4 regions of the Streptomyces sp. NPDC019937 genome follow, and region 3 is predicted to be linked to each of the others. Evidence: riboswitches for the same ligand, from Rfam matches in the RefSeq annotation. Region 3 holds a riboswitch; each other region holds the start of a gene.
What was found. A riboswitch is a leader RNA that binds a small molecule or an ion and turns the genes downstream of it on or off. The one in region 3 is predicted to bind thiamine pyrophosphate.
Positions count from the first base shown of each region.

Region 1 (7,535 bases), on a different contig from region 3:
CCGCGCGAGGGATACCGCGGAGCCAAACATCGGCCCTGCGGCACCACTGTGGTTAGAGTGCGAGTCCGCGACGTTCCCCATCTCGGCGTCTGCCTCGCAACAACACCCCGGGGGTGCCTGTTGACGACAGCGAACATCGACACGGCCGCTGGACCGGCCCTGATCGCCCGCGCACCGGGCCGGCGTCGCCCGGCCCGGTGGGTTCCACCACGGCAACACTGGCCATTTCCGTTCCCTCACATGAGGCAAAGCGACTCCGCCCCGCAGTCGAGTCGCTACGCTCCAGAGTCGGCGGCCAAGTCTGAACTACCCGGGGCGGCGAACGATGCGTGACATGCGTGACACAGTCCAGGCGGAAGTGACGATGACCTTTCTGGTCTCGCAGGAACTGTCCTTCCGGATCCCGGTCGAGCTGTCGTACGACAGCGGCGACCCCTACGCGGTCGAGATCACCTTCCACTTGCCCGGCGACGCGCCGGTGAGCTGGGCCTTCGCCCGTGAGCTGCTGCTGGACGGGCTCAGCAAACCCTCCGGCGAGGGCGATGTGCGGATCGCTCCGGCCGCGCCCGAAGGACTCTCGGACGTGTTCATCAGACTGCAGGTGGGGTCCGAGAGAGCGCTGTTCCGGGCCGGGGCGGCGCCGCTGGTGGCCTTCCTGGACCGTACGGACCGGCTCGTCCCGTTCGGTGAGGAGCCCGCGGCCTGCGATCCGGTCGGCGACCTCGACGCCGAACTGGACCGCATCCTGGCCGAGGACCGCTTCGCGTAGCGCCGGTCAGCGTGCGCGCGCCCGGCGGCGCCGCCCGCGCCCCCGTCCGCCCCCGCTCACTGCCCCCTTGTCCGCGGCGTTCCCGTGCGCCGCACTCCCGCTCGGCGCGCCGCCGCTCGCCCCGCCGCCGTCCGGCGCGTGGTCCGCGGAGACCACCAGCACGGCCAGCGCCGTGGTCACCGGCACCGAGGCGACCAGCCCGATGCTGCCCACCAGCGTGCGGACGATCTCCTCCGCGACGATCTCGCTCGTCGCCACCGTTCCCACCCCGCTGTCCGCGATCGAGAAGAGGAGCAGCAGCGGGAGCGAGGCGCCCGCGTACGCCAGCACCAGGGTGTTCACGACGGACGCGATGTGGTCCCGCCCGATGCGCATCGCGGCCGCGTAGAGCTTGCGGCGGCTCGTCGTGGGGTCCGCCTCCCGCAGTTCCCACACCGCCGAGGTCTGGGTGACCGTCACATCGTCCAGCACCCCCAGCGAACCGATGATCACCCCTGCCAGCAGCAGTCCCTTGATCTCGATGCCCGGATAGAGGCCGTGCACCAGCCCGGTCTGGTCGTCGGTGTTGCCGGTCAGCGCCGCCCAGCCGATGAACAGCGAGCCGAGCACCCCGATCAGCAGCAGCGAGACCAGGGTGCCGAGCACCGCGACCGAGGTCCGGGCGCTCAGCCCGTGACACATGTACAGCGCGAGCAGCATGATCGCGCTGCCCCCGATGACCGCCACCACCAGCGGATTGGAGCCCTGCAGTATCGCCGGGAGGATGAACAGCGTCAGCACCCCGAAGCTGATCGCCAGCGCCACCAGCGCGAAGACGCCGCGCAGCCGGCCGACGGCCACGACCACGAGCGCGAACAGCCCGGCGAGCAGCGCCATCGGGAACGAGCGGTCCACGTCCGAGACCGAGTACTGGAGATTCTTCGGCGCCTTGGGCGCGTAACTCAGCTTCAGCTCCTGCCCGGCGCTGAACTTCCGTGAGGCGTTCGGCTGGACGATCTCGGGGAACGTACGGCCCTTGTCCTTGCCCGAGGTGACCTCGATGGTGGCCCGCTCGCAGACGCTCTTCCCGCCGCCGGTGGCCCCGCCGCCGCTTCCGCCGGCCGCGCCGCCCGTCCCGCCGCCGGGCGCCGGGGCGCCGCCCTGCTGACCCGGCTCGGTGGGGGCCTGCGGCTGCGCGTTGACGTCGGCGCAGTCGACCTCCTCCACCTTCACCACCCGCCCGGCGGCCGTCTCCTGGTCGAAGCCGAGCCCGCTGCGGCCGTGCGTGGTGTGCTCGGGGCTGCCCGGCCACAGCGCGACCAGCCCGGCGAGGACGGCGACGGCGAAGGGGATGAGCACCACCGCGATGACCTTGCGGAGGCGTGCGGAGACGGGGGCGGCCGGACCGTGCGCATGGGCATGGCTGTGGCCGTGGGAGTGGGAGTGGGCCTGGCCGGGCACGCGGGGCTGCTCGGGCGGATGGTCCTGCTGTGTCGCGGTCACCGTCGCATCATCGCAAGAGTGCGAGGCCCCCTGTTCAGGTATGCGGGGAAACCGTTAGCGTGGGGGCACCTTTGCAATCGCGGGAGCTCGGAGCACCGGGCTGAGAGGGCGCTGACGCGACAGCTGCGCCGACCGCTGAACCTGTTACCGGGTAATGCCGGCGTAGGGAGTGGGTCTCATGACTCAGCAGGATGCACACATGCGCGAAAACGCCGGCGATTTCGGCTGGCACAAGGGATATGTCACGGGTTCCCGCCCGGACATCCAGGTCCCGGTGCGCCGCGTGCACCTCACCAATGGCCAGGACGTGACGCTGTACGACACCTCCGGCCCGTACACCGACCCCCACATCGACACCGACGTCCGCCGTGGCCTCGCGCCGCTGCGGCAGAACTGGATCATCGCCCGCGGCGACACCGAGGAGTACTCCGGCCGCCCGGCCCGGCCGGAGGACGACGGGGTCAAACACACCTCGCCCCGCGGTGGCCTGCGCAACCTCGACGCGGTCTTCCCCGGACGGCCGCGCCAGCCCCGCCGGGCCCGTGACGGCGCCGCCGTCACCCAACTCGCGTACGCCCGCCGGGGCGAGGTCACCGCGGAGATGGAGTACGTGGCGCTCCGCGAGAACGTCTCCCCCGAGGTGGTCCGCGAGGAGATCGCGGCGGGCCGGGCCGTACTGCCCGCCAACGTCAATCACCCGGAGATCGAGCCGATGATCATCGGCAAGCGGTTCCTGGTGAAGGTCAACGCCAACATCGGCAACTCCGCCGTCACCTCGTCCATCGAGGAAGAGGTCGAGAAGATGACCTGGGCGACCCGCTGGGGCGCCGACACGGTCATGGACCTCTCGACCGGCCGCAACATCCACACCACCCGCGAGTGGGTGCTGCGCAACTCACCCGTCCCCATCGGCACCGTGCCGCTCTACCAGGCGCTGGAGAAGGTCGACGGCAAGGCCGAGGAGCTGACCTGGGAGGTCTACAAGGACACCGTCATCGAACAGGCCGAGCAGGGCGTCGACTACATGACGGTGCACGCGGGCGTGCGGCTGCCGTACGTCCCCCTGACCGCCCGCCGCAAGACCGGCATCGTCTCCCGCGGCGGCTCGATCATGGCCGCCTGGTGCCTGGCCCACCATCAGGAGTCGTTCCTCTATACCCACTTCGAGGAGCTGTGCGAGATCCTCGCGGCCTACGACGTCACCTACTCGCTCGGTGACGGACTGCGCCCCGGGTCCATCGCCGACGCCAACGACGAGGCCCAGTTCGCGGAGCTGCGCACGCTCGGCGAACTCAACCGGACCGCCAAGGAGCACGGCGTCCAGACGATGATCGAGGGCCCGGGTCATGTCCCGATGCACAAGATCAAGGAGAACGTCGACCTCCAGCAGGAGATCTGCGAGGAGGCCCCCTTCTACACCCTGGGCCCCCTCACCACGGATGTCGCGCCCGCATACGACCACATCACCTCGGGGATCGGCGCCGCGATGATCGCCTGGTGGGGCACGGCGATGCTCTGCTACGTCACCCCCAAGGAGCACCTGGGGCTGCCGGACCGCGACGACGTGAAGACCGGCGTGATCACCTACAAGATCGCCGCCCACGCCGCCGATCTGGCCAAGGGCCACCCCGACGCCCAGGCCTGGGACGACGCGCTCTCCGACGCGCGCTTCGAGTTCCGCTGGGAGGACCAGTTCAACCTGGCCCTCGACCCGGACACGGCGCGCTCGTTCCACGACGAGACGCTTCCGGCGGAGCCCGCGAAGACGGCGCACTTCTGCTCCATGTGCGGGCCCAAGTTCTGCTCCATGAAGATCAGCCACGACATCCGGCGCGAGCACGGCGACGCGATGGACGAGGCGGAGGCGGAGGCCGGAATGGCGGAGAAGTCCCGCGAGTTCGCCGCCGCGGGCAACCGGGTCTATCTGCCGATCGCCGACTGACCCCGACCGGTTGGCCGGAGCCACGGGCCCGCCGCCGCGACGCTCTCGTCGCGGCGGCGGACCCGTGCTTGGGTGGGCTGTCCCTGAAACACCCGTACGAGCCTTCCGGAGCAGCCCATGGACAACCTGCGCGCACTGCGTATCGCCAACCGAGCCTTCGCCGCACACCTCGACGGGATCGGGGACGGTGAATGGGCGCTGGCCACCCCGTGCAGCGAGTGGACGGTGCGGGACCTGGTGGGGCATGTCCTGCTGGGCCATGCGCATCTGGTGTCCGTCCTGACGGACGACCAGGTCACCCCAGGGCCCGGGGACACGTTCGCGGAGTGGGCCGCGCGGGCGGAGGGGGCCGCCGGGCTACCGGGGGTGGCCGGGCGGACCGTGCGGAATCCGGTCGTCGGCGAGCTGAGCGGGGACGCGGCGGTGCGGATCCGGTGGAGCGACGTCTATCTGCACGCCTGGGACCTGGCGCGGGCCCGGGGCGCGGAGTTCACGCCGGATCAGGAGCTGACCGAGGCGGCGCTGGAGTGGCTGGTCCCGGCGGGGCCGGGGCTCGGCGCCACGGGGCTGTTCGCGGCCGGCACCGACCCGGGGGCCGGGGCCGATCCGTTCACGCGGGTGCTGGCCCTCACCGGGCGGGCCTAGGGGGGTGTCTTGTGGATCAGGCCGGATCAGCGAGCGGCGTCTGGTGCGGTGGATCGCAACCCGCGTGAGGAGAGCGCAGCGGCGCTGCGTGCGACGAGCGCGGGGCCGCGAGGTGCCGCCCGCCGCGGCAGCGGCTGATGTCACAGCGGCGTCGGGAGCCCGGCATGATCCACACGACACCCCCTAGTCCGGCTGGTTCTCCGGGCCGCCGTACTCGGGGCTGGTGTAGTCCGGGCTGCTGTAGCGGGGGCGGGCCCTGGGGCCCTCGTCGTCGGTGCTGAAGCCCGGGCGGCTGTAGCCGAGGTGGGGGGTGCGGCCCGCCGCCTCGGAGCGCCCGGGGACGTAGGCCGAGGACGAACGCGTCGGCGCGGTCCAGGGCGCGGGGGCCGACGGGTTGCTCAGCGCCTCGCGCAGAAAGGGCAGCACGCCCCGCTCCAGCAGGGCCTGCCGCCATGCCTCTCGCGCGCGGTCCACCTCTTCCAGCTGCTCGGCCAGGGCCTCGCCGCGGATCGCGCTGGAGCCGTTCCGCAGGGCGGTGATGAGGAGGCCGACGGCGGCGAGCAGGATGCCCGCGGCGGTGAGCGTGGCGAAGAACCAGCCCGCGGTGATCATCGGCTGGGCGATGGACGGCGCCGGGTCCAGGACGTCCAGCACATAGCCGACGAGCAGGAAGATGATCGCGGCGGTCCCGGCCAGCACCGGGGCCAGGACGGCGAGCATGGGGACCAGCCCCGCTCCGGAGGCGTCCAGGACGGTGCCGGTGAACCCGGCGGACTGCGCGTGCTCGCCGTCGTCCTCCGGGCCCTGGGCCATCGGTCCCGGTGGGACGGGCTCGCGCAGCTTGGTGCGGGCGAGGACGTAGTCCTGGTATTCGGCGGCCGCGCACGCGGTGATGGCGGCCGAGGCGCTGAGCGCCATGGTGCGCAGCTGCTCGGCGGTGAGCCGCTGTCCTATGCCCTTCAGGTCCGGTCGTTGGTCCGCGGTACGCAGCACCTCGTCGAGAACTCGCTCGAACTCCGGGCGGTCCTCGGCGAACAGGTGCGGAGCGCTTTTCATGGTGCATCCCCCGATACTCCGTAGGGCCTCGGTGCCGGCTTTCACCGGGCGGTCGGGCGGAAACGGAGGAGAGCCTGCGACGGATAAACCGATGGTAGAGCCGATCCGCCGCGAGGTGACAGCAAGTTTCGTGATTTGCTCAACTCCGGCGGCGCCGTCCGGCCTTTCCCATGGGCGTCCGTATCACCCTCAGGTGCCGAGCGGCAGTTGTACGACCAGCAGTTTCCCGGCCATGGTGATGCCGCCGTCCATCGCGACCGCGAGATTGTCCGCGTAGACGTGCGGGCCCTCGACCGCGGGCGCGCCATCGTCCTCGCCGTCCTCCGAGCCGACTTCGCCCAGCAGATACGGGATCGGGCTGTGGCCGTGGACGATGCGCTCCCCACCGTAGGTGCCGAGCAATTCGCGCACGGCCGTCGGCCCGGCGTCCTCGTCGCGGAACGCGAAGCGCTTGGTGAATTTGCGGAACAGGTCCCAGCACTCGTCCGCGTCACTGCGCTGCAGCGTTTCGGTGACGGTGTCGTTGACGGCCTCGATCGAGTCGCCGTACTCCAGATAGGCGGTGGTGTCGGAGTGCACGAGCAGGTGCCCGTCCTCCTCGGCCATCGCGTCCAGCCGCGACATCCACTGGAGGTGATGGTCCTCCAGCCGCTCCATGTCGGTGCGCTGGCCGCCGTTGAGCAGCCAGGCGGCCTGGAAGGAGGCGGTGCCCGCCCCGGAGTTGACGGGGGTGTCGCCGAACCGCTTGGCGCCGAGGAGGAGCAGTTCGTGATTGCCCATCAGCGCCTTGCAGTAGCCGCCCGCGGCGGCGGCCTCGGCGGAGAGCTGCATCACCAGGTCGATGACGCCGATGCCGTCCGGGCCGCGGTCGGTGAAGTCGCCGAGGAACCACAGCCGGGCCTTCCCGGCCGCCCAGCTGCCCTTGTCGTCGATCAGGCCCTGGGCGGCGAGCGCCTGGCGCAGCTCGTCGTGGTAGCCGTGGACGTCGCCCACGACGTAGAGCGGGCCGGGTCCTTCGCCGTCGGTGAGCGGGTCGGCGCCGGGGTCGGTGACCGAGGAGAGGGCGATCGTCGGGCGGTCCTGCGGGGGCACCAGCCGGGTGTCGGCGATGGTGTGCCCCGGGCCCACGACCGGCAGCTTCTCGGTCGGGGTGTACCCGTCCGGCAGGGGCGCGGGCGCGGGTGCGGGAGGCACCGGGCCGGGCGGCGTGGACGCCCCGTACGCGGGCACGGGCGGCACCGCCGCCATGGTCCCTGCCGTGGCTTCCAGACCGGCCCCCTGAGTCATCGACCCCTCCACCATCGCGCCGCCGTGCCACCTTGTGGACCTTGCCTGGTCGACGGCGGTCCGCGGTGTCGTCCGCCCATCATAGGAATGACCGTGAGGGCTTGTGACGCACCAGGGTGCCGTCAATCGGTACTCGGTCCCGCTTGGACGGTCTTTTATCCTGGATTGGTCCGGTAGGGGAAGCCCAAGGGCCTCAGGTCCTTCTCGGGTCATCCTTGAGTCGCTCTCAGATCATCCTCCGGCGCGGCTGCGCGGCGGGCTGACGGTCGTACGCGGCGGACGGCGCTGGGACGACGTCCGCACGATCAGTTCGGTGGGTATCACCTGCTCGACGGGGCGGTCGCTGTCGAGCCC
Region 1 is NZ_JBEYAL010000010.1:149,828-157,362, reverse strand. It holds gene ABZ562_RS12765 (SsgA family sporulation/cell division regulator) at 335-769, shown strand; gene ABZ562_RS12760 (YibE/F family protein) at 776-2,251, opposite strand; TPP riboswitch at 2,321-2,437, shown strand; gene thiC (phosphomethylpyrimidine synthase ThiC) at 2,451-4,193, shown strand; gene ABZ562_RS12750 (TIGR03086 family metal-binding protein) at 4,311-4,838, shown strand; gene ABZ562_RS12745 (hypothetical protein) at 5,022-5,894, opposite strand; gene ABZ562_RS12740 (metallophosphoesterase) at 6,084-7,196, opposite strand; gene ABZ562_RS12735 (LacI family DNA-binding transcriptional regulator) at 7,413-7,535, opposite strand, start outside.
Region 1: linked by a shared signal. The riboswitch ahead of thiC (phosphomethylpyrimidine synthase ThiC) and the one ahead of ABZ562_RS39385 (cytosine permease) in region 3 are both predicted to bind thiamine pyrophosphate.

Region 2 (7,535 bases), on a different contig from region 3:
CGACCTTGACCCGGCCGTCGTCGCCGATCAGGACGTTCTCCGGCTTCATGTCGCGGTGGACGAAGCCCGCGCGGTGGGCGGCGCCGAGGGCGGCCAGGACTGGTTCCAGGATGTCCAGGGCGGCGCGGGGCTGAAGGGCGCCGCGCTCGCGCAGCACGTCACGCAGGGTGCACCCGGCGACGTACTCCATGGCCAGGTAGACGTGCGCGCCGTCGGTGCCCTGGTCGTAGACGCCGACCACATTGGCGTGCGCGAGTCTGGCGACGGACTTGGCCTCGCGGATGAAGCGGTCCACGAAGGCGGCGTCCGAGGCGAGGCTCTGGTGCATCACCTTCAGGGCGAGGACGCGGTCGAGCCGCGTGTCGACGGCCCGGTAGACCGTCGCCATCCCGCCCACGGCGATGCGCGCCTCGACGCGGTAGCGGCCGTCGAGCACCTGCCCGACAAGGGGGTCCTGGAGCGTCGTATCCACGAGAGTGCAGTCTACGAGCCGTCAGCGCCGCGTTGGACCGGTGCCCACATGTCCGGTACGTGCTGCGACACAACGGTGACCTCGGTCTCAGTTGTGCGAGGCGGCGGCCAGGGCGGCCAGCTCCTCGCACGCGGAGGTCCAGGCCAGGGCGGCGTACTCGGCGTGCTTGGCCTTGGCCTCGTCCGGGAGGTCGAGCGCGCGGATACCGGTCTCGGCGAGGCGGAGGCGGGTGCCCGCGCCCTCCGGGGAGAGCGTGAACTCGACCACGGTGGCCTGGCCGGGCCCGAGCGGGGCGCGGTCGGGCGCGTGGGCCAGCCGGAAGCGGAAGAGGGCGTCGGGGACCGCCCGCTCGACCCGGCCGTGGAACTCCCCGTGCTCGTCCCAGCGGAAGCGGACGGTGCCGCCGGGGTGCGCATCGATCTCGCAGCCGCCGGGGGCGTACCAGGTGCGGATGTGCTCCGGCGTGGTCAGCACCCGCCAGACGCGGTCGACGGGGGCGGCGACGTAGGTCTCGCGCTCGATCCGGTCGGCCACGGTCACGGTCACGGCGACCACCTCCGCTTCCCACGGTAGGACGCCCCGTTGCCGTCCGTTACGCGAACGCGGGCCGCTCCGGGTCGAGGGCGGCCAGGCCCTCGGCCGGGGACGACGCCTCGGCGAAGTGGCGGCGCGGGATGCGGCCCGACCGGTGCGCGAGCCGCCCCGCGGCCACGGCGTGCCGCATGGCCCCCGCCATCAGCACCGGCTCCTGCGCCCGTGTCACGGCCGAGGCCAGCATGACCGCCGCGCAGCCCAGCTCCATGGCCAGCGCGGCGTCGGACGCCGTGCCCGCGCCCGCGTCGAGGATCACCGGAACCCCGGCGCGCTCGGTGATCAGCTGGAAGTTGTGCGGGTTGCGGATGCCCAGACCGGAGCCGATCGGCGAGCCCAGCGGCATGATCGCGGCGCAGCCGACGTCCTCCAGCTTCCGGGCCAGCACGGGATCGTCGTTGGTGTACGGCAGGACCGTGAAGCCGTCGTCCACCAGGGTCTCGGCGGCCTCCAGCGTCTCGATGGGGTCGGGGAGCAGGGTGCGCTCGTCGGCGACGACCTCCAGCTTCACCCAGTCGGTGCCCAGCGCCTCGCGGGCGAGCCGGGCGGTCAGCACGGCCTCCCCGGCGGTGAAGCAGCCCGCGGTGTTGGGCAGCGGGCGGATGCCGTGCCGGTTCAGTACGGACAGCACCGAGCCCTGCACCGTGGGGTCCAGGCGGCGCATGGCGACCGTGGTCAGCTCGGTGCCGGAGGCGAGCAGCGAGCGCTCCAGGACGTCCAGGCTGGGCGCGCCGCCGGTGCCCATGATCAGGCGGGAGCCGAAGGTCGTACCGGCGATGGTGAGCGGATCGGCGTCGGTCAGGACCTCGTCGAGGGTCGTCGCCTGTGGTGTGGGGTGAGACATGGGGTTCAGCCTCCTTGGACCGCGGTGAGGACCTCGACGCGATCGCCGTCGCCGAGCGGGGTCGCGGGCCACTGGCCGCGCGGGACGACCGTCTCGTTGACGGCCGCGGCGACGCCCGAGGGCGCCTGGGTGAGGGTCGCGACGACCCCGTCGAGGGTGGTGCCGTCGGGCAGCTCGCGGGGCTCGCCGTTCACGGTGACGGTCATGCGATGTGCTCCTGTACTGCCGCGAGGTGCGGCGCGAAGCGGCGCGGGGAGAACGGCCGCGCGTCGGGCGGGAGTTCGCCGCCGGTCAGAGCCTCGGCCATGACATCGCCGGTGATCGGGGTGAGCAGGACGCCGTTGCGGTAGTGGCCGGTGGCCAGCTGGAGGCCCGGCAGCGCGGTCGGGCCGAGCAGCGGGGCGTTGTCGGGGGAGCCGGGGCGCAGCCCGGCGCGGGTCTCGACGAGCGGCAGCTCGGTGATGCCGGGCACCAGCTCGTGCGCGTCGCGCAGCAGCTCGTACACCCCGCCCGCGGTGACCGTGGTGTCCCAGCCCAGCTCCTCCGTGGTCGCGCCGACGACCAGCTCGCCGTTCTCGCGCGGGACGAGGTAGACGTGCCCGCCGCGCACCACGGCCCGCACGGTCCGGGACAGGAACGGCGCGTACGGGCCGGGCACCGACAGCCGCAGCACCTGGCCCTTGACGGGGCGTACGGGCGGCAGGACCTCCTCGGGGACGCCCGGGAGCCGCCCGCTGAGGCTGCCGGCGGCCAGCACGGTCTGCCAGGCGGCCAGCCGGGTGCCATCGGCCAGCTCGGCCCCGGCGGCCCGGTCGCCGTCCAGCGCCAGCCGCTCCGCGCGGGCGCGGTGGAGGGCCACCCCGGCGCGCTCGCACGCCGTCAGCAGCGCGGCCGCCAGCCGCCGCGGGTCGATCTGGTGGTCGCCGTCGACGCGCAGGCCCCCGCGCACGCCCGGCGCGAGCATCGGCTCCAGGCGCCGGCATTCGCGCCCGGTCAGCCACTGCGCGTCCAGCCCGAGCCGCTGCTGGAAGGCGTGCAGCTCCCGCAGATGCGCGCGGTCGTCCGCGTCGAGCGCGACCGAGAGCGTGCCGCAGGTGCGAAAGCCCAGGTCGTGGCCGCTCGCCTCCTCCAGCTCCGCAACGAAGGACGGATAGCGGCGCGCCGAGGCCAGATTCAGCCCGAGCAGGGTCTGCTCGCCGTAGTGCAGCTCGGTGACGGCGGCCAGCATCCCGGCCGCGACCTGGGCGGCACCGCCGCCGGGCGCCGGGTCGGCGACGGCGGTGCGCAAGCCCCGCTGGGCCGCCCGCCAGGCCGTGACCAGGCCGATGATGCCGCCGCCGATGACGAGGACGTCGTACGGCGCGTCACCGGCGGGTGCCTCGCGCGCTGTGTGGGGTGGCGTGTGCATGGGCTGTCGCCCCCTCCCTTCGCCGGCATGACCCGGATCAGGTTCGTACGGTCGGAGGCCGCGCCAGCCTCCCTCTCAGCCCGGTGCGCCCGGGCTCCCGCGAGTGCTCTGTCCCGCCACCCTAGTACGCGCCCCGAATCGCCCGGAAGGGAGCGCCCCGGGCGGGGCCGGGTGCCGGGGCCCCTTCGCGACGGCCGTCCGGCCGGCCGGGCTGTGCCCGAGATCTCGTCGTGCGCTCTGCGGTCCGCCCCACCTGCCGCAATACAGTGATCGTGTGAGCGATGAGACGACGAAGACGATGGCGTCCTCGGCGGGTGGCGGCGGACAGCGGGTGGTGATCGTCGGCGCGGGCATGGCGGGGGTGCAGACCGCGGTCGCGCTGCGGGAGCAGGGCTGGACCGGGGAGATCCTGCTGCTGGGCGCCGAGCCCCATCAGCCGTACGACCGGCCGCCGCTGTCCAAGGCCGTACTGCTCGGCAAGGCCGAGGGGTCCGCGTTCGACGTGGACTTCGCCGCGCTCGGCATCGAGCTGCGCCTCGGCGTCCCGGTGACCGGGCTGGACACCGGCGGGCGGACGGTGGACACCGGATCGGGCCCGATCCCGTACGACGTCCTGGTGATCGCCACCGGCGCCGAGCCGATCGCCCTGCCCGGCAGCGAGGACGTGCCGGGCGTCCACCTCCTGCGCACCCTGGACGACGCCGAGCGGCTGCGCCCGGTGCTCGCCGGACAGGGCGAGGTCGTGGTGGTCGGGGCGGGCTGGATCGGAGCGGAGTTCGCGACCGCCGCCCGCGAGGCGGGCTGCGCGGTGACGGTCGTCGAGGCCGCGGACCGGCCGCTGGTCGGCGCCCTCCCGGCGGAGGTCGCCGCCCATATGACCGGCTGGTACGCCGACTACGGCGCCACCTTGGTCACCGGCGCGCGGGTGACCGCGCTCGACCGGAACGGGCTGCGGCTCGGCGACGGCACCCGGCTGCGGGCCGGTGCGGTGGTCGTCGGCATCGGCGCCCGGCCCGCGACCGGCTGGCTGGCCGGTTCGGGCGTGGAACTCGCCGAGGACCGGTCCGTCGCCGCCGACGAGGGGCTGCGCGCCTCGGCGCCCGACGTGTACGCCGTCGGCGACTGCGCGTCCTTCCCCTCCGCCCGCTACGGGACCCGGCTGCTGGTGCACCACTGGGACAACGCGCTCCAGGGGCCGCGGACGGTCGCCGCCAACGTGGTGGGCAGCCGCACCGCGCACTTCCCCGGCCAGGTCTACGACCCGGTGCCGTACTTCTGGTCCGAGCAGTTCGGGCGGTTCGTGCAGTACGCCGGACACCACCCGGGCGCCGACGAACTGGTCTGGCGGGGCGACCCGGACGGCACCGCATGGTCGGTGTGCTGGCTGCGGGACGGGGGCCTGGTCGCCCTGCTGGCCGTCGGCCGTCCGCGCGATCTGGCCCAGGGCCGCAAGCTGATCGAACGCGGCGCCCGGCTGGACCGGACCCGGGCCACGGATCCGTCGGTGCCGCTGAAGTCGGCCGTTCTGTGACCCACCGGTGCCCTGGGGCGGGGGTGCGGGGCCCGGCGGCCCCGCACTCCGCGGCCCGCGCGGCGGACGCCCGGCTACCCACTGTCAGTCCCAGATGGCAGGCTTGTTCTGTGACCGAGATTGACGCAAAGATCGATGCTCTCGTCCCCGCCTGGCTCACTCTCCCCGACGTCGCCGACCGGCTGGGCGTCGAGGTGACCCGTGTGAGGCAGCTGGTCAAGGAGGGCCAGCTGATCGCGGTGCGCCGTGGCGAGAACCGGGTGCTGCAGGTGCCCGAGGACTTCGTCGGTGACGGGAAGGTCGTCAAGGGGCTCGTGGGCACCCTGACCCTCCTCAAGGACGACGGCTTCAGCGACGAGGAGATGCTGGAGTGGCTCTTCACCCCCGACCCGAGCCTGCCGGGCACCCCGGCCCAGGCGCTGCGCGAGAATCGCGGCACGGAAGTGAAGCGGCGCGCGCAGGCGCTCGCCGTCTGACGCCGCCCGCCGCTCCCTGAACCAACCGGGTTCCCGGACCCTCGAGGTTCCTCCACCGTCTCCGAACCACCAGGCGTACGGGCCGCACGGCCGCCGTCCCCGGCGGCACCCCGGCCCGTACGCCGCACGAACCGGGGGGAAAGCCACCCATGACCGCACGTGAGCAGCTGGCGGACGCCCGCCTCTACCTGTGCACCGACGCGCGCAAGCGCCAGGGCGACCTGCCGGAGTTCCTGGACGCCGTGCTGGCGGCCGGGGTGGACATCGTCCAGCTGCGGGACAAGGGTATGGAGGCCGCCGAGGAGCTGGACCACCTCGCCGTCTTCGCCGACGCCTGCCGCCGCCACGGCAAGCTGCTCGCCGTCAACGACCGGGCGGACGTCGCCCACGCCTCCGGTGCCGGCGTGCTCCACCTGGGCCAGGGCGACCTGCCGGTCCCGGCGGCCCGCGCCATCCTCGGGGACGGCCCGCTGATCGGCCGCTCCACCCATGCCGAGGCCGAGGTGGACGCGGCCCTCACCGAGCCCGGCGTGGACTACTTCTGCACCGGCCCCTGCTGGCCCACCCCCACCAAGCCGGGCCGCCACGCCCCCGGCCTCTCCCTGGTCCGTCACGCGGCCGCCCGGCGCCCGGACCGGCCCTGGTTCGCGATCGGCGGCATCGACGCGTCGAACCTGGACGAGGTGCTGGAGGCGGGAGCGCGCCGGGTCGTCGTGGTGCGGGCCATCACCGAGGCCGCGGACCCGGGGGCGGCCACGGAAGCCCTGGCGAAGCGCGTGCGAGCAGCAGATGTCCCGTAGGTGTCGGAGGTGAGCCCGGCTCGATGAGTCTGTCCGCATTGCGGACAGGATCCCGGCAAAGCCCCCATAATCACGTCGCCGGGTGGGCGACGGCCACCCGGCTGGCTAACCTTCGCGTATGGCCCTAGGCACCGCTTCCACCAGGACTGATCGAGCCCTTACCGTGCGTGACCTGCTCGCATCCGGCGAGCAGTCGTATTCCTTCGAATTCTCCGCCCCGAAAACGGACAAGGGGCAGCACACGCTGTGGAACGCCATCCGCCGGCTGGAGGCCGTCTCGCCGACCTTCGTCTCCGTGACGTACGGCGCCGGAGGCTCCTCCCGTGAGGGCACCGTTCGCGCCACCGAGCGCATCGCGACCGAAACCACCCTCACCCCGGTCGCCCATCTGACCGCGGTCAACCACTCCCTCGCCGAGCTGCGCAACATCATCGGCCAGTACGCCGGGGCCGGGATCCGCAACATGCTCGCCCTGCGCGGCGACCCGCCCGGCGACCCGATGGCCGACTGGGTCAAGCACCCCGACGGCATCACCTATGCCGCCGAGCTGGTCCGCCTGATCAAGGAGTCGGGAGACTTCTGCGTCGGCGTCGCCGCCTTCCCCGAGATGCACCCGCGCTCGACGGACTGGGACACCGACATCCGTCACTTCGTCGACAAGTGCCGCGCGGGCGCCGACTTCGCGATCACCCAGATGTTCTTCTACCCGGAGGACTATCTGCGGCTGCGCGACCGGGTCGCGGCCTCGGGCTGTACGACACCGATCATCCCTGAGATCATGCCGGTCACGAACGTCAGGCAGATCGAGCGGTTCGCGCAGCTCAGCAACGCCGCTTTCCCGCCGGAGCTGGCCGAGCGCATCCTGGCGGTCAAGGACGACGCGGCGGCTGTACGCTCGATCGGGATCGACTACGCGACAGAGCTGTGCGCGCGGTTGATGGCCGAGGAGATCCCCGGGCTGCACTTCATTACCCTGAACCACTCCACGGCGACGCTGGAAATCTACAAGAATCTGGGACTGCACCAGCGGTCCTGATGACGGCCGCCGAGGGGCAGCCGCACTGAGAGGGGCGGGCATGGGCTGGACGGTCCTCTACATCGCTTTCGGCGTCGTGGCGCTGTGGCTGTTGGGAGAGGTACTGCTGCAGTACAAGGCGCGGCTGCGCTGGCGGCTGCTGGCCTTCGTCGGCTTTCTGGGCGTCGTCGTCGGGGTGCTGATCCCCTCGGTGGTGGTGATCGCCATCGGCGCGATCGCCTTCGCGGTCGGCCAGACCTACGTCACGCTCTCCTTCCGCCAAGGCTTCGAGAAGGGCTGGGCGCTGGACGGCATCCCCGGGGTGCCGGGGCTCGGCCGCGGACGCGAGCGCGGACCCGGTCCGGGGCCGGACGATCCGGAGCCCGAGCCGGTGCTCC
Region 2 is NZ_JBEYAL010000047.1:16,532-24,066, reverse strand. It holds gene pknB (Stk1 family PASTA domain-containing Ser/Thr kinase) at 1-472, opposite strand, end outside; gene ABZ562_RS34745 (SRPBCC domain-containing protein) at 560-1,018, opposite strand; gene ABZ562_RS34740 (thiazole synthase) at 1,065-1,865, opposite strand; gene thiS (sulfur carrier protein ThiS) at 1,913-2,113, opposite strand; gene thiO (glycine oxidase ThiO) at 2,110-3,315, opposite strand; TPP riboswitch at 3,313-3,426, opposite strand; gene ABZ562_RS34725 (FAD-dependent oxidoreductase) at 3,614-4,846, shown strand; gene ABZ562_RS34720 (Rv2175c family DNA-binding protein) at 4,957-5,322, shown strand; gene thiE (thiamine phosphate synthase) at 5,472-6,122, shown strand; gene metF (methylenetetrahydrofolate reductase [NAD(P)H]) at 6,241-7,158, shown strand; gene ABZ562_RS34705 (hypothetical protein) at 7,199-7,535, shown strand, end outside.
Region 2: linked by a shared signal. The riboswitch ahead of thiO (glycine oxidase ThiO) and the one ahead of ABZ562_RS39385 (cytosine permease) in region 3 are both predicted to bind thiamine pyrophosphate.

Region 3 (7,535 bases):
ACGCATGAAGAAGCGGGGCAGCAGGCCGTTCTTGGCCAGGGCGTAGGTGTGCCGGGCGTTGATCGCCACCCCGACGTAGGCGGAACCGCCCGGGGAGATCACGGCGTCCGCGTACAGCAGCGTGGCCAGCCAGTGCAGATTGAGGATGAGGGCGAGCTGGCCGAACGGCGACTCGAAGTTGACCCCCTGCCAGCCGTTGGCCAGCGCCGAGTCCGGCACCGTGTACAGGAAGGCCAGCTGGAGCCCGAGGTAGACCAGCACGGCGAGGCCGATACCGGTGAGCACCGCGGCCGGTACGGTACGCCGCGGATTGCGGGCCTCGCCGGAGAAGTCCAGCGGGGCCTGGAACCCGTTGACGGAGTACACGATGCCGCCGCCGGCGAGGGCGGTGAGGCAGGCCACGTAGCCGTACGGGGCGAAGCCGCCGTGTTCGGTGAGGCGCCCGGAGTGGGTGCCCGACAGGAACAGCGCGGCGACGGTGAGGAGGGGGACGACGACCTTGAACACCGACACCAGGTTGTTGAGCCGGGCGAATATCCGCACGGCGAACCAGTTGAGCGCGGTGAGGACGACGCTCAGCCCGACGGCCACGCCGAGGCCCGGCAGGGTGAGCCTGCCGCCGTCGTAGAGCCCCGGCAGATAGTGCGCGGCGTACTGCATGATCGCGCTGATCTCCGCGGCCGTACCGCCGACGGACAGCACGACGGACCAGCCGACCATCGTGCCGACCAGCCGCCCGCTGGCGTACAGCGGCCACCGCACGGTGCCTCCGCCTTCCGGGCGGGTGGCGCCCAGCTCCACCATGACCAGGGCGATCAGGGCGCACAGCACCCCCGCCGCGACCCAGGACAGCAGCGCGGCGGGCCCGGCGGTCTGGGCGGCGTACAGGGCCGCGAACAGCCAGCCGGACCCGAGGATGTTGGAGAACCCGATCGCGGTCAGGCCCCAGAAGCCGAGGTCCTTGTGGAGTCTGCGTTCCTCGGCGAGCACCGCCGGGGCGGCGATGGACTCCACCGACTGGTTCTGCGGCACGTGGCACGTCTCCTCGGGTGGTGCGGAATTCAACAGGAGCCAAGGGTGCCACGGCTGCCGCCGGACCTGGCGGCCGGATGCCGTGTGACGTGCGGATACGGCCGCGAGCGGCCGTGCCTCACCGAGCCGCGCCGCGCCGGGCCCTGAGCGGGACGTAGACGATGAGCGCCGCGAGGAAGGCGGCGTAGTAGGCGAGGTCGGCGCCGTGCAGCGCGGCGGCCACCGGGCCCGTGTACAGGCTGGTGTCCATGAACGGCACCGCGGCGGCGAAGGCGGCGCCGAACGCCAGCAGCGCGGGCCACCACGGCTGCGGGCGGGCGCTCTCGGCGGCCAGGTCGACCGGCGCACCGCCCCGGGCCCGGGCGCGGGCGAACCAGTCGACGGCCACGACGGCGACGAAGCCGGGGATCCAGTAGCCGACGAACAGCAGCACGTTCTGGAAGCGCGCGGTGGTGTCGGCGGCGTGCATCCACAGCACCAGCGGGAAGCCGAGGGCGGCGGCGAGGGCCGCGGCCGGCGGGCGGGGGATGCGGACACCGGCGGTCTGCAGGGCCAGGGAGCCGCTGTAGTCGTTCATGGCGTTGCTGCACAGCGCGGCGAGCGCCACGGCCAGCAGCCCGAACGCGCCGAGCGCCCCGCCGCCCAGGGCCGCGTCGACGCCGCGGGCGGTCTGGTCGGTGAACACGGACGCTCCCCACAGCCCGAGCGCCTGGACGGCCACGAAGGACACGGTGACGCCGAGCAGCGTGCACCAGAACATGCGCGGCCGGGAGGTGGCGCGGGGCAGATAGCGGCTGAAGTCGCTGGCGTACGGCGCCCACGACAGCGCCAGGCTCAGGGCGATCGTGCTGGTCAGGACGAACGCGCCGACGCGGTCGGCGCCGTGGGCCGACCCGGTGGCGGCGGGGTGGACACCGTCGAGCAGCCGGACGGCCAGGGTGGCGAAGGCGGCGGCGAGGACGAAGGTCATCAGCTTCTGCATGCGGTGGATGGCCTCGTAGCCCAGCACCCCGAGCGCGCCCTGGGCGGCCATCATGATCAGCACCCCCAGCCAGAACGGCAGCCCGCACAGCCGGGCCAGCGCGTCACCGCCGAACAGGCCGATGAGCGCGTCCCAGGCGACCGAGGACAGCCACTGCAGGACGCCGGGCACCGCCACGCCCCGGCCGAACGCCAACCGCGCCAGGGGCAGCTGCCCGGCCCCGGTCTGGCTACCCCAGGTGCCCAGATACGCGGTGGGTACGGCGCCGATGAGGGTGCCCAGGACGACGGCGGCCAGCGCGGTGGCGAAGTCCAGGCCGAGGGAGATGCCGACGGTGCCGGTGAACACGCCGGTCATGGTCAGGTTCGGGGCGAACCACACGGTGAACAGGCGCCCCGGCCCGCCGTAGCGGTGGCTTTCCGGGACCGGCGCGATCCCGCGCGCCTCGACGCGCAGGTCCCCGGGCGCGGTGGGCATCCGCCCGTCGAAGACGGATTCCGCGCCGGTGAGCGCCGGGTCGGTGGCAGCATGCGGCCGTGGCATCGATGACATCCCTCCGCCAGTATTAACTGGTTCAGGTTCGACGGGTGTGATCTCAGCCCCCGCGTGGGGGCACCCCGTGTCCGGTGGAGCGCCCTTAAGGCTAGCCCCTCGCCCCGTGGTCCCGGCCCCGGGGGCGATCCGCGGGCCGGGCCGTGGCCGGGAGCGTGTCCAGGAACAGCGCCCCGGCCAGCAGCGCGGCGCTTCCCCGGGGCGCCACGCCCGTCTCGCGCAGCTCGGCGTCGAAGGCGGCGAGGGCGGCGGCGCCCGGGGCCGTCGCGGTGCCGCCCGCCTCCAGCACACCGCGCGCCCCGTCCTGCACCCGCCGGAGGGCGGGCGGCCCCGCCTGGTACAGCGGGCCGGTGTCCTGGAGGGTGCTCATCACGGTGAGCAGCGCGTCGAGGCGGGCCTGGGTCTCGGTGGCGCCCGCGGCCCGCGCCGTGGACAGGGCGTCCAGGGCGCGGCGTACGTGCGGGAAGGCGGCCCGCGCCTCGCCGCGCGCGCCCGCCGCCCCGTAGGTGGCCGAGACCTGCGACCCCGCCGAGGGCCTGCGCGGGGCGCCACGGTCGGCGTGGGTCGCCAGCTGCCGGGCGGTGGCGGTCAGCTCCCGCGGCGCGGCGCCGGGCCGCAGGGCGGCGGCCGCGACCAGCAGCCCCAGCACCCACAGCGCCCCGTGGTGCGGACGGCCGGTGGCCGGGCCGCCGCCGGCCCGCGCCATGGTCCACTCGGCGCAGCGGCCGATGGCGCCCAGCTCCTCACGGAGCGCCCGGGTCGGCTCGCCGGGGCGGCGGGCGGCGGCGGCCATGGCCGCGAACCCGGGGGCCAGCGCCTTGGCCGACCAGCGCAGCGCGAGCAGATCGGTGCCGGTGGCGCGGGCCTGGAGGTCGCGGGTGTCCGCGAGGCCCGGTTTGGGGGTCAGCTCCGCCTGGGAGATCAGGGCTCGTACGGCGGTCCGCGCCAGTGCCTCGTCCAGGGAACGCGTCGTGGGCATGCCCGGAGGGTAGGGGGCGAACCTTTCCCGGGCCTGGGCCGTTCCTGTGGTTCCGCTGTGTGCGGGCCCGTCAGTGCGACTCCCTGGCCACGAAGGATCCGCGGGTGCCCGCGAGGAAGTCCAGTCCGGCGCCGCGGTCGGCCTGTTCGACGTGGTCGCGGTAGATCCGCTCCCATCCGCCGGTGGCCGGTGGCGCGGCGGCGGTCACGGGCTGCCGTGCGGCGAGTTCCTCGTCCGGTATGTCCAGCCGCAAGAGCCGCCGCTCGACGTCCAGTTCGATCCAGTCGCCGGTCCGCACCAGGCCCAGCGGGCCGCCCGCCGCCGATTCGGGCGCGATGTGCAGGACGACGGTGCCGAAGGCGGTTCCGCTCATGCGGGCGTCGCTGATCCGCACCATGTCCCGCACCCCGGCGCGCAGCACCGCGGGCGGCAGTGGCATGTTGCCCACCTCGGGCATGCCGGGGTAGCCGCGCGGTCCGCAGCCGCGCAGGACCAGCACATCGGACGCGTCGACCTCCAGGTCCGGGTCGTCGATGCGGGTACGGAAGTCCTCGATCCCGTCGAACACCACGGCGCGGCCCCGGTGGCGCAGCAGCTCCGGGGTCGCGGCGGCCGGCTTGATGACGGCTCCGTCGGGGCAGAGGTTGCCGCGGAGCACGGCGAGCCCGGCGTGGTGGGCGATCGGCTCCTCAGCGGTGCGGATGACGGTGAGGTCGGCGCTGGGCAGGCCGGACAGCTGCTCGGTCAGCGGGCGGCCGGTGATGGTGACGGCCGGTTCCAGGTGGTCCCTGATCTGGCCGAGGACGGCGTCCAGGCCACCGGCGCGGTGGAAGTCCTCCATCAGGTGGGATCCGGCGGGCTGCACATCGGCGAGCAAGGGGATGCCGCGGCCCGCGCGGTCGATGTCGTCCAGGCCGAAGTCCGCCCCGACCCGGCGGGCGAGGGCCAGCAGGTGGACGACCGCGTTGGTGGAGCCGCCGATGGCGGCCACGGCGCGCACCGCGTTCCGCAGCGCCTCGGCGGTCAGGACCGCACTGGGCCGCAGGTCCTCGCGCACCATGTCGACGATGCGGTTGCCCGCCGCGTGGGACAGCTCCAGCAGCCGGCTGTCGGGGGCGGGGAGTCCCGCGTTGCCGGGCAGGGTCATGCCCAGCGCCTCGGCGGCACAGGCCATGGTGGACGCCGTGCCCATGGTGTTGCAGTGGCCCCGGCTGCGGATCATCGCCGACTCGGCCCGGCGCAGCTCGGATCGCTCCATCCGGCCCGCCCGCACCTCCTCGCTCAGCTCCCACACCCCGGTGCCGCAGCCCAGCGGGCGCCCCTGCCACGAGCCGTTCAGCATGGGGCCGCCGGTGACCATCAGGGTGGGCAGGTCGACCGACGCGGCGCCCAGGAGCAGCGACGGTACGGTCTTGTCGCAGCCGCCGAGCAGGATCACCCCGTCGACGGGGTTGGCCCGGATGAGTTCCTCGGTGACCATCGCGGCCAGGTCGCGGAAGAACATCGCGGTCGGGCGCAGCAGGGTCTCCCCCAGCGACGGCACCGGAAGCTCCAGCGGCACCCCGCCGGACTCCCACACCCCCCGTTTCACATGGTCGGCGATCTCGCGGAAGTGGCTGTTGCAGGGCGTAAGTTCGGACCAGGTGTTGCAGATGACGATCTGTGGGCGTCCGTCGAAGGCGTGGTCGGGCAGGCCGCGCCGCATCCAGGCACGGTGGATGAACGCGTCGCGGGACTCGCCCTCGTACCACTGCCGCGACCGCTGCGTGCCACTCATACGAGCCTTCCGATCTGTCGACGATCCGTGCGGGGGAACGCTGCCCACTCCCTGGGGGTTTCAGGCCCTGGGTGTCTCAGGCCCTGGGTGTCTCAGGCCCTGGGTGCACGTCAGGACCGTCGGTGCGCGTCCTTGAGATAGTGCAGCACGGCGGCCACGCGCCGGTCGGTGCGGTCGGTGGGGGCCAGTTGGAGCTTGGCGAAGATGCTGCGGATGTGCTTGTGGACGGCGCCCTCGGTGACGACGAGCCGCTCGGCGATGGCGGTGTTGCCGAGCCCTTCGGCCATCAGCGCCAGGACGTCGCGTTCGCGCGGGCTGAGCCGGTCCAGCCGGGTGTCGGGCCGGGTGCGGGCGAAGAGCTGCGCGACGACCTCGGGGTCGATGGCGGTGCCGCCGTCGGCCACCCGGTACAGCGCGGTCAGGAATTCCTCGACCCGGCCGACCCGTTCCTTGAGCAGATAGCCGAGCCGGGCGCTGCCGTCGGCGAGCAGGTCGGTGGCGAAGGCCTGCTCGACGTAGGCGGACAGCACGAGGACGGCCAGGTCCGGGCGGCGGCGCCGGGCCTCCACGGCCGCGGCGATCCCCTCGTCGGTGTGGCTCGGGGGCATCCGGACATCGACGATGGCGACGTCGGGTGTGTGGGCCGCGACGGCGTCCAGGAAGCCGCCGGGGGTGCCGGTGGTGGCCACGACGTCGAGCGATTCGGCGCGCAGCAGCAGTGCGAGCCCTTCGCGCAGCAGCGGATCGTCCTCGGCGATCACAATCCGCATGGCAGGCTTACCTCCAGGGTGGTGGGCCCACCGGGTGGGCTGGTCAGGGCGAGCGTCCCGTCGTGTGCTCCGACGCGGCGGCGGATGCCGACGAGCCCGGATCCGCCGTGTTCGTCCGCTCCCCCGCGGCCGTCGTCGGTGACGCGCAGCCGCAGTCGTCCGTCGTGGCGGCGGACGGTGACGGTGACGTTCCGGGCATGGCTGTGCCGGGCCACGTTGGTCAGCGCCTCGGCCACCACGAAGTAGGCGGTGGCCTCGACGGACGCGGCACACCGGCCGGGTACGTCGGCGTCGATCCGGCAGGGCACCGGGGAGTCGGCGGCCAGGCCGGTGAGCGCGTCGGTCAGGCTGCGGTCGGCCAGCACGGGCGGCAGGATGCTCCGGACGACGCCGCGGAGTTCGGCGAGCGCCTGCTCGGCGGCACTCTGGGCCTGTTCGAGGATGGCGTCGGCGCGGGACGGGTCGCGGGCCACGGCGCGGCGGGCCGCGCCGAGCAGGACGGTGACGGCGACCATGCGGTTCTGCGTCCCGTCGTGCAGCGACCGCTCGATCCGCCGCAACTCGGTGGCGTGGGCGTCCAGCGCTGCGGCCCGGGTCGCGGTGAGCTGGGCGACGCGCAGGGCGAGGTCGGTCCCCGAGGCGGGGGTGAGCAACCTGCGCCCGGGCCACGCCTGGAGCCACGCCAGGCTCGGTGCCACGCCCACGGCGACGGCCATCCAGCCCAGGCCCAGCAGGCAGACTCCGAAGGCGCCGGGCCAGTCCTCCACGGTCCACAGCGGCAGGGGGGACGGGGTGGCCGCCTCCGGTGGCACCAGCCGCCACCACACCGGGAACGCGGCGTCGGTCGCCGCGCTGAGCGGCAGCGTCAGGCCGGTCAGCGCGAGGAAGAACCCGAGGGTGGCGTGGCAGACCAGCCAGCACAGCTCCCGCCGGGTGGCGGGATCCGCGACGGCGGCCCGCAGCCGAAGGGGCGCCTGGTCCGGGCCGATGACCTCCGGGCCCCAGCGGGACAGCCGGGCGCGCTCCCTGTCGGCGACGGCCCGCACCCCGCGCAGGGCGGTGGGCACCAGCAGCAGCCCCACTCCGACGAGGCACGCGAGCGCGGTGGCGATCAGCCACACCAGCATGACCAGGGCCAGGATCGCCGTGCCGAGCCCGCCGACGAGGTGTTCGAAGGCGTCCAGGCCGGTCCGGGCGCGGGCGAACGCGTCCCATGGCCGGGTGGGTCCGGGGGTCGCCGAAGTCGCCTCGCGCGTGTCCATCCCCACCTCCTGGACCGCGACAATAGGGCACCACGCGAGAGGCCGTCACCTCACGCCGGGGCGGGTACAGCCTGCTGTACCCCGGGTCTCCCGCTGGCCGGATCGCCGGTGGCGGCGCCGGTTCGTAGCGTCGGTGTGCACCCAGCGCACCGACGTACGAGGAGCTTGACGTGACGGATGA
Region 3 is NZ_JBEYAL010000075.1:3,677-11,211, reverse strand. It holds gene ABZ562_RS39390 (APC family permease) at 1-1,032, opposite strand, end outside; gene ABZ562_RS39385 (cytosine permease) at 1,151-2,557, opposite strand; TPP riboswitch at 2,549-2,644, opposite strand; gene ABZ562_RS39380 (triphosphoribosyl-dephospho-CoA synthase) at 2,658-3,545, opposite strand; gene ABZ562_RS39375 (IlvD/Edd family dehydratase) at 3,616-5,322, opposite strand; gene ABZ562_RS39370 (response regulator transcription factor) at 5,433-6,092, opposite strand; gene ABZ562_RS39365 (sensor histidine kinase) at 6,080-7,354, opposite strand; gene ABZ562_RS39360 (hypothetical protein) at 7,525-7,535, shown strand, end outside.

Region 4 (7,535 bases), on a different contig from region 3:
CCCAGGAAGCGCGCGACGGCCACCGGGAGGGTGGGGAGGTCGGGGCGGGCGATGAACACCGTGGCCCCGAACTCGCCGAGCGATACGGCGAACGCGAAACCCGCCGCGACCGCCAGCGCCCGCCCCACCAGCGGCAGGTCCACCTCCCGCCAGGCGCGCAGCGGGGAGGCGCCGAGCACGGCGGCGGCCTCCCGCAGCCGGTGGTCCACGGCCCGCAGCACGGGCAGCAGGGTGCGCACGACGAAGGGCACGCCCACCAGGGCCTGGGCGAGCGGCACGATGAGCCAGGAGGAGCGCAGGTCCAGCGGGGGTTCGTCGAGCGCGATGAGGAACCCGAAGCCGACGGTGACGGCGGAGGTGCCCAGCGGCAGCATCAGCAGCGCGTCGAAACCCCGGACGAGCCGCCCGGCCCTGCGAGTGAGCGCGGCGGCGGCCAGTCCGCCGACGAGCAGGGCGAAGACGGTGGCGACGGCCGCGTACTGGAGGGAGTTGCCGATGGCGTCCACGGGGGCCACGAAGAAGGTGCCGCCGCTGTCGGCCGCGGATGCGAGCGCCCGGTAGTACGTGAATCCGTAGCCGTCCGGCCCGTGGAGCGAGCGTTCCACCAGCACCACGAGCGGCAGCACGATCAGCAGCGCGACGACGGCCAGCACCCCCGCGAGCAGCCCCCACTGCGCCGGGCCCTGGGGGCGGCGCGCGGTCCGGGCGGCGTCGACGAGCCTCAGGGCCCCCTCCCGGCGGCGCACGGTCCAGGCGTGCAGGGCGAGGATGGCCGCGACCGCCGCGAACTGGACGAGGGTCAGTACCGCGGCCGTCGGCAGGTCGAGCAGCTGCGCGGTCTCCCGGTAGATGGCCACCTCCAGGGTGGCGTAGCGCGGGCCGCCGAGGATCTGGATCACGCCGAAGGAGGTGAACGTGAACAGGAAGACCATCAGCGCGGCGGCGGCCACGGCGGGGCCCAGCGCGGGCAGGGTGACCCGGCGCCAGGCCGCGAGGCGGCTCGCGCCGAGCACCCGGGCGGCCTCCTCCTGACGCGGGTCGAGCTGCGCCCACAGCCCGCCGACGGTGCGGACCACCACCGCGTAGTTGAAGAAGACATGGGCCAGCAGGATCGCCCAGACGCTGGTGTCGAGCCGTATCCCCCACAGCTCGTCCAGCAGCCCGCCGCGCCCGAGCAGCCCCAGGAACGCCGATCCGGCGACCACGGTCGGCAGCACGAACGGCACGGTCACCACGGCGCGCAGCAGCCCCTTGCCGGGGAAGGCGAAGCGGGCGAAGACGTACGCGCCGGGCAGCGCGACCGCCAGCGTCAGCCCGGTCGAGGCGGCCGCCTGCCAGCCGGTGAACCACAGGGTGTGCAGGACGGACGGGTCGCCCAGCACCTCGGGTATCCGCCCGAGCCGCCACCGGCCGCCCGTGCGCAGCCCTCGGGTGACGATCGCGGCCACCGGATACGCGAAGAAGACGGCGAAGAAGGCGAGCGGCACGGCCATCAGGGCGAGCCGCAGGGCGGCGCCGCGCGGCCCGCCGCGGCCGGCCGCGGCGGGCTTCACAGAACGAGCGAGGACCATGCCTTGACCCACGGCTCACGGTTCTCGGCGATCTTCCGCGGCGGCAGGGTGGCCGAGTCGGCGACCTTGACCCCGTACCGGGTGAAGACCTCCGGCAGCTTGGCGTCCTCGCGCACCGGATTGACGTACATGTTCAGCGGTACGTCCTCCTGGAAGCGCTTGGTCAGCAGGAAGTCCAGCAGCGCCTTGCCGCCCTTGGTGTTGCCCCCGCCCTTCAGCAGCCCGGCGAACTCCGTCTGCCGGAAGCAGGTCCCTTCCGCCACCCCGGTCGGGGCCTTGGCGGGCTTCGACTTCGCGTCCGCCACCTCGGCGGGCGGGCTGGAGGCGTACGAGACGACGAGCGGCTTGTCGCCCTTGGCGCCACCCGCCGAGCCGGAGAAGCGGTCGTAGTACGCCTGCTCCCAGCCGTCGACCACCTCGACGCCGTTGGCCCGCAGCTTCTTCCAGTAGTCCCGCCAGCCGTGGTCGCCGTAGCGGGCGGCGGTGCCGAGCAGGAAGGCGAGGCCGGGGGAGGAGGTGGCGGCGTTCTCGGTGACCAGCAGGTTCTTGTACGCGGGCTTGGTCAGGTCGGCGAACGTCCTGGGCGGCGCGAGCTTCTCGCGTGCGAACCAGGCGCGGTCGTAGTTGACGCAGATGTCGCCGTAGTCGACCGGTGTGACGCGGTTCTTCGCCCGGTCGGGCTGGAAGGCCGCGGGGACCTTGTCCAGCCCCTTCGCCTCGTACGGCGTGAACAGGTCGTTGTCCAGCGCGCGGGAGAGCAGGGTGTTGTCGACGCCGAAGAACACATCGCCCTGCGGATGGTCCTTGGACAGGATCGCCTGGTTGACGGCGGCCCCCGCGTCACCACCGGCCTGCACCCGCACCTTGTAGCCGGTCTCGCGTGTGAACTCCTTGAGGACCGCCTTGGACGCCGCGAACGAGTCGTGCGAGACCAGGGTGACGGTCTTGGAGTCCTTGCCGTCCGCCGCGCCCCCACCGCAGCCCGCGAGGACGCCGGCGCCGAGAGAGGCCACGAGGGCGGCGGTGACGGCACGCCGAAGATGGCTGTTCATGCTGGGCTGACTCCCTACGCCGGTATGACCCGGATCAGGTTGGAGGGTCTGCGGCCGGGCCGCACTCTCAGCGCTCTCGCGCTCCCCTGTCGGAATGTTCATTTGTGCGTCGTCGCGGGATGGTTGTACGACGGTGGTGCGAAGGCACCGTATCAGCCGGTGGTCAGCGCTCCGTGGCCGCCAGCTGGCCGCACGCCCCGTCGATCTCCTGCCCCCGGGTGTCCCGGACGGTCACCGGCACCCCGTGCGCCTCCAGCGCCGCCACGAACGCCTTCTCGTCCTCGGGCCGGGACGCCGTCCACTTGGAGCCGGGCGTCGGGTTGAGCGGGATGAGGTTGACGTGCACCCGATGGCCCTTGAGCAGCCTGCCGAGCAGATCGGCGCGCCACGCCTGGTCGTTGATGTCCTTGATCAGGGCGTACTCGATGGAGATCCGGCGGCCCGACTTCTCCGCGTACTCCCACGCCGCGTCCAGGACCTCGCGCACCTTCCAGCGGGTGTTGACCGGGACGAGGGTGTCGCGCAGCTCGTCGTCGGGCGCGTGCAGGGACACCGCGAGCCGGCACTTGAAGCCCTCGTCGGCGAACCGCAGCATCGCCGGGACCAGCCCCACGGTCGAGACGGTGATCCCGCGCTGGGACAGGCCGAGGCCATCCGGCTCGGGGTCGGTGAGCCGGCGGATGGCGCCGATGACCCGGTTGTAGTTGGCCAGCGGCTCGCCCATGCCCATGAAGACGATGTTGGACAGCCGGGCGGGGCCTCCCGGGATCTCCCCGTCGCGCAGCGCCCGCATGCCGTCGACGATCTGGTGCACGATCTCGGCGGTCGACAGATTGCGGTCCAGACCCGCCTGGCCGGTGGCGCAGAACGGGCAGTTCATGCCGCAGCCCGCCTGGGAGCTGATGCACATGGTGACCCGGTCCGGGTAGCGCATCAGCACGGACTCCACGAGCGTGCCGTCGAAGAGCCGCCACAGGGTCTTGCGGGTGGTGTCGTCGTCGCAGCTGATGTGCCGCACCACGCTCATGAGGTCCGGCAGCAGCTCGGCCGCGAGCTTCTCGCGCGCGGCGGCCGGTACGTCGGTCCACTGGGCGGGGTCGTCGGTGTAGCGGGCGAAGTAGTGACGCGACACCTGACCGGCCCGGAAGGGCTTCTCCCCGAGGGCCGCGACAGCCTCGCGGCGCTCGGCGGGCGTGAGGTCGGCGAGGTGCCGCGGGGGCTTCTTGGCCCCACGCGGCACAGCGAAAGTGAGTTCTCCGGGCTTAGGCATGGCCGTACCAGTGTCGCAGACATGCGGAAGGCCCCGCGCCACGGGCGGTGCGGGGCCTTGAGCGGCAGCGATGCCGTACGGGGTCAGCCGCCGCCCACGAAGATCACCAGCAGCAGCCACACCACGGGGGCGGTGGGCAGCAGCGAGTCGAGCCGGTCCATGATCCCGCCGTGGCCGGGCAGCAGCTTGCCCATGTCCTTGATGCCGAGGTCGCGCTTGATCATGGACTCGCCGAGGTCCCCCAGGGTCGCGCTGACCGCGACGGCCAAGCCGAGGAGCAGCCCCTGCCACCACACGCCGTCCTCGATGAGGTACTGCATGCACAGCGCCCCCACGACCATCGCGAACGCCACCGCGCCCAGCAGCCCCTCGCGGGTCTTGCCGGGGCTGATGCGGGGCGCGAGGGGATGCTTGCCGAAGCGCCAGCCGACCGCGTACGCGCCGGTGTCGCTGACCACCGTCAGCGACAGGAAGGTCAGCACCCGCTGCGCGCCGTCGGGCGCGGCCAGCATGAGCGCCACGAAGGTGGCGAGGAACGGCACGTAGAAGGCGGCGAAGACGCCCGCGGTGACATCTCTGAGGTAGTTGTCGGGTGGCTCGGTCATCCGCCACACGAGCACGGCGAGCGCCGTGAGCGACACCGCCACCCATGCGCCCTGCGCCCCGCGGACATAGCCCGCGACGACCATGGCGACGCCGCCGACGGCGAGCGGCACCAGAGGGACCCGGATGTCCTTCCGCTCGGCCAGCCGGGAGGTCAGCTCCCACAGCCCGACGACCACGGCGACCGCTATCACGCCGATGAACACGGGCTTGTAGATGAAGAGCGAGGCGATGATGATCACGCCGAGCCCGACGCCCACCCCTATCGCGGCCCGCAGATCGCGGCCCGCGCTCTTCTTCTTCGCACCCTGATCGCCGCCACCGCCGGGCGCGCTGCCCGCGGACTCGGGGCCGGAAGCGGGGGGTGCCGGCGGCTGCCCGGGGGGCTGCCGGGGTCCGGGCCGCGGCTCCTGCTCATCGCGGAACAAGGGGCCGCCCGGCCGGGCGGCCCCCCGGTCACGGCCGGCGGCGTCGCCGGGGTCGCCGCCTGCGTGCGGCACGGTGGGCATGGGGCGAGTCTGCGCCGCTTCGGCCACCTCGTGCGCGGGACCCGCCGAAGAAGGGGGCACCTCCCAGCCGTAGCCGGGGGAGGTGCCCTGATCAGTCGGTCCCCAGAGTCCGGCGCGTGGTGGGGCCCCCCAGGAAGAGTCGTTCATCAGACCTCGAGCAGCTCGGCTTCCTTGTGCTTGAGCAGCTCATCCACCTGCGCGACGTACTTCGCGGTGAGGTCGTCGAGCTCCTTCTCCGCACGCCGGCCCTCGTCCTCGCCGACCTCGCCGTCCTTGATCAGCTTGTCGATCGACTCCTTGGCCTTGCGCCGGATGCTGCGGATCGAGATCTTCGCGTCCTCGCCCTTGCCCTTGGCGACCTTGATGAACTCCTTGCGGCGCTGCTCGGTCAGCTCGGGGAACACCACTCGGATGATGTTGCCGTCGTTGCTGGGGTTGACGCCCAGGTCCGAGTCGCGGATCGCCTGCTCGATGTTGCGCAGCGCGCTCTTGTCGAACGGGGTGATCACGGCCATGCGCGGCTCGGGCACCGAGAACGACGCGAGCTGGTTGATCGGCGTCAGCGCACCGTAGTAGTCCGCCACGATCTTGTTGAACATCGCCGGATGCGCACGCCCGGTGCGGATCGCCGCGAAGTCCTCCTTGGCGACCACAACGGCCTTCTCCATCTTCTCCTCGGCCTCGAGGAGGATTTCTTCGATCACCACTTGCTCCTGGTGTTATCCGTAAGCAGAGCCTCGCCCCTGCGTGCGTCTTCTCCTGCACGGTGTCCGACCGGCAGGCCGTTGTCCATCCCCCGAACGAGCCGTCAGGCCCGTGAGTCCTGGTCACTCACGAGCGTGCCGATCTTCTCACCCTTCACCGCGCGCGCGATATTTCCTTCGGCGGTCAGCTCGAAAACCAGGATCGGCAGCTTGTTGTCCCGGCAGAGGGTGATCGCGGTGGCGTCGGCGACCTTGAGGTCCCGGGTGATCACCTCGCCGTACTCCAGAGCGTCGAACTTGACCGCGTCCGGGTTGCGCTTGGGGTCGGAGTCGTAGACCCCGTCCACCCCGTTCTTACCCATGAGCAGCGCCTCGGCGTCGATCTCCAGGGCACGCTGGGCGGCGGTGGTGTCCGTGGAGAAGTACGGCATGCCCATGCCCGCACCGAAGATCACCACGCGCCCCTTCTCCAGGTGGCGCACCGCGCGCAGCGGAATGTACGGCTCCGCGACCTGGCCCATGGTGATGGCGGTCTGGACGCGGGAGTCGATGCCCTCCTTCTCCAGGAAGTCCTGGAGGGCGAGGCAGTTCATGACGGTGCCGAGCATGCCCATGTAGTCCGAGCGCGCCCGGTCCATGCCGCGCTGCTGCAGCTCCGCCCCGCGGAAGAAGTTGCCGCCACCGATCACGATGGCGATCTCGGCGCCGTCCCGCACCACGGCGGCGACCTCGCGGGCGATGGCGTGCACGACATCGGGGTCGACCCCGAGTCCCCCGCCCCCGGCGAACGCCTCGCCGGACAGCTTCAGCAGGAAACGGCCGTGTCGTACTGGACCGTCCGCGTTCTTGTCGGCGGCCTGTTTGGCGTCCGCGCCGTGATTCATTGGAGATCTCCTCGTGCACATACGAAGAAGGCCACTGCCGGGTCCTGGTACGACCTCTGCGGCAATGGCCTCCTCGTCACATCTGCGGCCGACCGGTTGACGGTTGGCTGCCTACGACCCTATCGGTGTCGCCGGTGTTTCGCTGCTCGGCTCAGACGCCGACGCGGAAACGGGCGAAGCGGGTCAGGGAGACGCCGGCCTCGTCCAGGACCTTCTGGACGCTCTTCTTGTTGTCCTTGGCGAACGCCTGGTCCACCAGGACGTTCTCCTTGAAGAAGCCGGTGACGCGACCTTCGATGATCTTCGGCAGGGCGGCCTCGGGCTTGCCCTCCTCGCGAGCGGTGGCCTCGGCGACGCGACGCTCGTTCTCGACCGTCTCGGCCGGGATCTCGTCACGGCTCAGGAACTTCGGCGCGAAGGCCGCGACGTGCTGCGCGACGTCCTTGGCGACCTCGGCGTTCTCCTTGTCCAGCTCGACCAGGACGCCGACCTGCGGCGGCAGGTCCGGGCTGGTGCGGTGCATGTACGCGGCGACGTAGCCGCCGGAGAACTGCGCGAAACGGTCGAGGACGATCTTCTCGCCGAGGGTCGCGTTGGCCTCGTCCACGAACGCCTGGACGGTCTTGCCGGCCTCGATCTCGGAGGCGAGCAGGGCCTCCAGGTCGGCCGGAGCGGTCTTGGCGACGTGGGCGGCGATGGCGTCGGCGACGGCGACGAACTTGTCGCCCTTGGCCACGAAGTCGGTCTCGCACTTCAGCTCGACCAGCACGCCGGAGGTGTTGTCGTCGGCGATGAGGGAGACGACGGCACCGTTCTCGGCGCTGCGGCTCTCGCGCTTGGCCACGCCCTTCTGGCCCTTGACGCGAAGGATCTCGACGGCCTTGTCGACGCTGCCCTCGGCCTCGTCCAGCGCCTTCTTGCAGTCCATCATGCCGGCGCCGG
Region 4 is NZ_JBEYAL010000037.1:64,785-72,319, forward strand. It holds gene ABZ562_RS31125 (iron ABC transporter permease) at 1-1,493, opposite strand, end outside; gene ABZ562_RS31130 (thiamine ABC transporter substrate-binding protein) at 1,550-2,623, opposite strand; TPP riboswitch at 2,618-2,721, opposite strand; gene rlmN (23S rRNA (adenine(2503)-C(2))-methyltransferase RlmN) at 2,787-3,893, opposite strand; gene ABZ562_RS31140 (phosphatidate cytidylyltransferase) at 3,977-5,152, opposite strand; gene frr (ribosome recycling factor) at 5,152-5,709, opposite strand; gene pyrH (UMP kinase) at 5,814-6,593, opposite strand; gene tsf (translation elongation factor Ts) at 6,745-7,535, opposite strand, start outside.
Region 4: linked by a shared signal. The riboswitch ahead of ABZ562_RS31130 (thiamine ABC transporter substrate-binding protein) and the one ahead of ABZ562_RS39385 (cytosine permease) in region 3 are both predicted to bind thiamine pyrophosphate.